Regions from separate parts of the Streptacidiphilus sp. BW17 genome, predicted to be linked through region 2. Evidence: riboswitches for the same ligand, from Rfam matches in the RefSeq annotation. Region 2 holds a riboswitch; the other holds the start of a gene.

Region 1 (2,390 bases), on a different contig from region 2:
AGGATCGCGCCCGCGGTGATGTTCGGGAAGAGCACCGACGCGGTCAGGATGATCGACAGGGTGACCAGGATGCCGATCACGGCGGAGGTGAAGGCGTTGGTCTTCGGGCCGTTCACCCACGGGCCGAGCACCTGCTTGTCGTTGCAGAGCAGCAGCAGGAAGACCGTGGCGGAGGGCAGCAGCACGCCCGCGAGGGTCTGCACGCCCTCGGTGAGGAGTCCCAGCGGCGAGCCGGGGATCAGCACGATGCCGGCGGCCAGGGCGACGAGGCCGGCGTAGACGGCGTAGAAGCCCTTGGCACCCTTGACGCCGCGGTGGAGCGAGTGCTTGATGCCGAAGACGTCACCGATGGCGTAGGCCGTGGAGAGCGAGACCGCGAAGGCGCCGATGATCGAGGCGTCCAGCAGCGCGACGGCGAAGAGGACACCGGCGACCTTGCCCGCGTGGGCGGCGATGCCGGAGGCCAGGCCCGCAGTGTCGGTGAAGTTGCCGAAGCCCTTGGTGCCCGCGAAGGCGGCGGCGGTGGCGCCCATCAGCGCCGCACCACCGATGACCACGATCACGATGCCGATCCAGAGGTCGGCCTTCTCGTACTTCATGAAGCGGGGGGTGATCCGCTTGTCGATGACGTAGCTCTGCTGGAAGAAGAGCTGCCACGGGGCGACGGTGGTGCCGACGATGCCGATGATCAGCAGCATCACGGTGGCCAGCTGGCCCTGGCCGCCCGGCAGGTTCGGGACCACGAAGTCCTGCGCCATCTGCGAGGTCTTCGGGTGAACCATGAAGTAGATCGGGACCAGCAGCAGCGATCCGGCACAGAGCGCGATCGCGATCCGCTCGAAGCGCTGGAACGACCCGGTGAACGCGGAGGCGACGATGATCGCGGCGGCGAGCACCACGGCGGCGGCCTTGGGCAGCCCCAGGTAGCCGGCGGCCAGGGTGATCCCGATGAACTCGGTGACCAGCGTCAGCGCGTTGAGGATGAACAGGTCGATGACGCTGAACGCGCCCCAGAACTTGCCGAACCGCTCCAGGATGAGCCGGGCGTGGCCGACGCCGGTGACCGCGCCGAGGCGGAGCACCATCTCCTGGTTCACGTAGAGGACCGGGACCAGCAGCAGCAGCGTCCACAGCAGGTGGGTGCCGTAGTTCTGGCCCGCCTGGCCGTAGGTGGCGAAGGCGCCGGCGTCGTTGTCGCCGACCATCACGATCAGGCCGGGGCCGACGATCGCGAGCAGCGTCTTGAGCTTGGCGGACAGGCCGCGGCGGTCGCCGTGGTCGTCCAGCTTGATGGTGCCGAGCGCGCCGCGGATGTCGCCGAGGTGCGCGTCGTCCAGCACCGCGGTGGTGCGGGCGGCGTCGCCCTGGACCTTCGGGTCGATCGTGGTGGTCATGATGGTCCCTCCCTGTGGCCGTGAAGGCCGATCGGAGGGCATGCAGCATCCATCCACCCTGCGAGCGTCCGCGCGCGCAGAAGGATCAAGGATCAGCAGGTGGTTACCGCATGCCGAAAGAAGACGAGGTCAAGCGGATGTGGGGCCGTTTATGGCCCGGGCTACTCGGACTGCAGTCCACTGCTTCTCGCCTCCCTCCGGTCGTGACGCGTCGCGCGTCGCAGCGGCAGGGGGCACACCGAACCCGGACCAATACGGCATCAGCCGTGTCCGGCACACCCCAACTCGTCAGAGCTTTGGCACTCCACGGCGTAGCGCGAGGCCTGTTCTGGGACAGGTCCGCCTGCGCAGCCACTTGGCCTCAACCCTTAGGTCGGGAGGAGGTGTCCTGATCCGGAGCGTCTCTCGACGGTTGGGATCAGTGGCCTGTGTCCGTGGAGACGCCTCACCGAACGAGGTGTCTCATGAATGAACATTCATATGATGGCCCTTGCGTAAGGGCACTGTCAAATGCTTACGGGCTGCGCGTTTACGCTGGTGCCGAAGTGGAGATGGGGAGGCAGCGCTGACCGGTCCGACTGATCTGCGGGCACGCCGGGACCGCCGCAAGGACGGTGCTCCCGCCCTTTCCGCTGACCAGGTTCCCCTGGCTGCCTCGGCCCCGTCCGCCCGGCGCGTGGATCCCCGCGAGGTGAGCGCACTGAGCGAACTGACGGATCTTCAGGTGCTGCGGGCGCTCGGGACGAGCCGGAGGGGGCTGCCCGAGGAGACCGCCGAACTGTGGCTCGCCGCGCACGGCGAGAACACCCTGCCGCTGCCGCCGCGTCCGACCCGTACCCGGCGGGTCGCGCTGCTGCTCCGTGACCCCTACACGATGACCCTCTGTCTCCTGGCCGGAGCGACGGCCGTCTCCGGGGCCTTCACCAGCACCGCGGTCCTGCTGCTGCTGATCACCGCGGGCTGTGCGCTGCGCCTGGTGGGCGAGTTGCGGGCGGA
Region 2 (2,390 bases):
GGCGTGCCCGCGCCACGACGCCGTCGACGGCGTGGCGGACGGCGCGGGCGTGCGGTCAGCGGTGAACGCGGGCCGGACCAGGCTCGGCGGGATGGCCGGGCAGGGGTCGGCCCGGACATGGACTCGGACTGTCGTCCATGACTTCGCCTCCTTCCGGCCGTGGTGCGCGTGGCACCGATGCGACGCGGCAAGGAGCGGACCGGCTGTGAGAGACCGCGACAGGACGCGGTAGCCGGAACACCCCAACTCGTCAGAGCTTTGGCACTCCACGGCGTGATCCCAAGTGCGCTGACTGGGAAGCCACTTGGCCTCAACCCTTAGGTCGGGAGGAGGTGTCCTGATCCGGAGCGTCTCTCGACGGGTGGGATCAGTGGCCTGTGTCCGTGAAGACGCCTCACCGAACGAGGTGCCCTCTTCGTTTCAACGCCCTCAGCATAGATCAGTGATTCGGTGGTGAAGCAAGTTCCCGGATTCTTTGACGTGTTGTTGTCGCCGTTGTCCGGTGACTTCTGTGGCTGACGGGAATTCATTCCTCCGTCCACCTGCGACCGATGTGCAACTGCCGGAGCGGCTGATTGTTACGTGCCGGGTTGACTTTCCCCCGCGTGGGTCGGTTCACTTCTCCTGCGACACCTCGTTCGGTGAGGCGTCTGCACGGATACAGGCCACTGACCCGACGACGTCGAGAGACGCCCAGGGTCAGGACACCTCTTCCCGGCTTAAGGGTTGAGGCCAAGTGGCTTCCCGCCCGACCGATGGGCGGGACACGCCGTGCAGTGCCGAAGCTCTTACGTGGGAGGTGTCGGTGTTCCGCACGGGAGTGCGCTGACCTGGGGAGGTGGGGCCTGATGAAACCTGGCAGTAGTCCGCATCCGCGCTCGACCGGTCCCGCAGCAGGCGGTTCCTGACACACGGGTACGCACACGCATGGCCTGATCCGGTGATTTCGCCGTTCCGGCCACGGGTGTGAATTTGTGCTGCCCGCATTCGGTCCGAGGAATTTCCCGATCCTTCCGCCAGGTCCGCTTTTCGTCTGCCCACGTGACGGGGGGGGAGACGTCCCGCCGACGTGCCGACGTCTGGAGTTCCCCAGCAGGACGGCTCCGACCACGCATACTCGGCCCGACCACGCAAACGAACCACCTAACACGAGCCACCGAACACGAACCACCGAAGGAGTCCGGGCTGTGCAGTCCCTGACCACCGCCGAATTCCTGATCCGTCTCGGCACCGGCGTCGGCTGCGGCGCACTGATCGGCGTCGAACGACAGTGGCGCGCCCGGATGGCCGGGCTGCGCACCAACGCGCTGGTCGCCACCGGCGCGACGCTGTTCGTCCTCTACAGCGTCGCGGCCGGGGACACCAGCAGCCCCACCCGCGTCGCGTCCTACGTCGTGTCCGGCATCGGCTTCCTCGGCGGTGGCGTGATCCTGCGCGACAGCGGCGGCGTGCGCGGGCTCAACACCGCTGCCACGCTGTGGTGCTCGGCGGCCGTCGGAGTGCTGGCGGCGTCCGGGCGGCTCCAGTTGGCGCTGGTCGGGACGTTCGCCGTACTCGCCGTCCACCTGGTGCTCCGCCCGGCCGGGCGGCTGCTGGACCGGGCGCCTTCGGCCGGGTCCGACCCGGACACCAGCAGCCGGGTGACCGTGCACCTGCGCTGCAGCCGTCGCAACGAGTCGCACATCCGCGCCCTGCTGTTGCAGGCACTCACCGGCGCCGGTCTCACTCCCGCCGGGCTGCGTGCCACCCGGGAGGGCGAGGACGTGGCCAGCCTCCGCGCGACCGTCACCGTCGAGGGGGATGCGGGCAAGGCGCTGGAGCCGGCCGTCACCCGGCTTTCCCTGGAACCGGGCGTGCTGGACCTGCACTGGCATCTGGAGGAGGAGGCCAACGGCGAGTCCGCCCTCGCCTGACGACCGCTCAGCCCGCACGCCCCTGCCCACACCCCGGCCACCGAGAGGCGGTGCCACCGTGCCGATCCCACGACGCCGGATCAACGGCGAAGTCGCCGCCGCAGCCCGGTTGCTGACACGAGGTGGGTGAGCGAAAGCCTTCAGGTCAGTCCGTGGCCGAGCCCGAACCGGTCTGACCCTCCGTCGGCTGCGTCCCGTCGGCCTCGGCCTGTCCGGCCTGTCCGGCCTGTCCGGCCTGTCCCGCCGTCGCGGCCTGCCGCATGGCGGCCGGAGCCAGCGGGCGCAGCGCGTGGTAGCCGAAGAGGACCACGATCGTGCCCAGGGCGATGCCACCGAGCGAGAAGCTGCTGCTGATCTTCATAGTGACGCCGCCCGCGCCGATGATGATCCCGGCCGCGCAGGGGATCAGGTTGATTGGGTTGGTCAGGTCCACCTTGTTGCGGATCCAGATCTGCGCGCCGAGCAGCCGATCATGCC

Evidence for each region. Region 2 has a riboswitch for magnesium ahead of ABH940_RS08875 (MgtC/SapB family protein). Riboswitches for the same ligand answer to the same signal wherever they lie in the genome.
Region 1: linked by a shared signal. The riboswitch ahead of ABH940_RS00125 (NRAMP family divalent metal transporter) and the one ahead of ABH940_RS08875 (MgtC/SapB family protein) in region 2 are both predicted to bind magnesium.

The regions. Positions count from the first base shown of each region.
Region 1 is NZ_JBGCCR010000001.1:26,808-29,197, reverse strand. It holds gene ABH940_RS00125 (NRAMP family divalent metal transporter) at 1-1,394, opposite strand, end outside; M-box (ykoK) riboswitch at 1,667-1,858, opposite strand; gene ABH940_RS00120 (HAD-IC family P-type ATPase) at 2,086-2,390, shown strand, end outside.
Region 2 is NZ_JBGCCR010000005.1:262,959-265,348, reverse strand. It holds M-box (ykoK) riboswitch at 235-413, opposite strand; M-box (ykoK) riboswitch at 627-806, shown strand; gene ABH940_RS08875 (MgtC/SapB family protein) at 1,188-1,913, shown strand; partial or broken gene ABH940_RS08870 (uracil-xanthine permease family protein) at 2,059-2,390, opposite strand, start outside.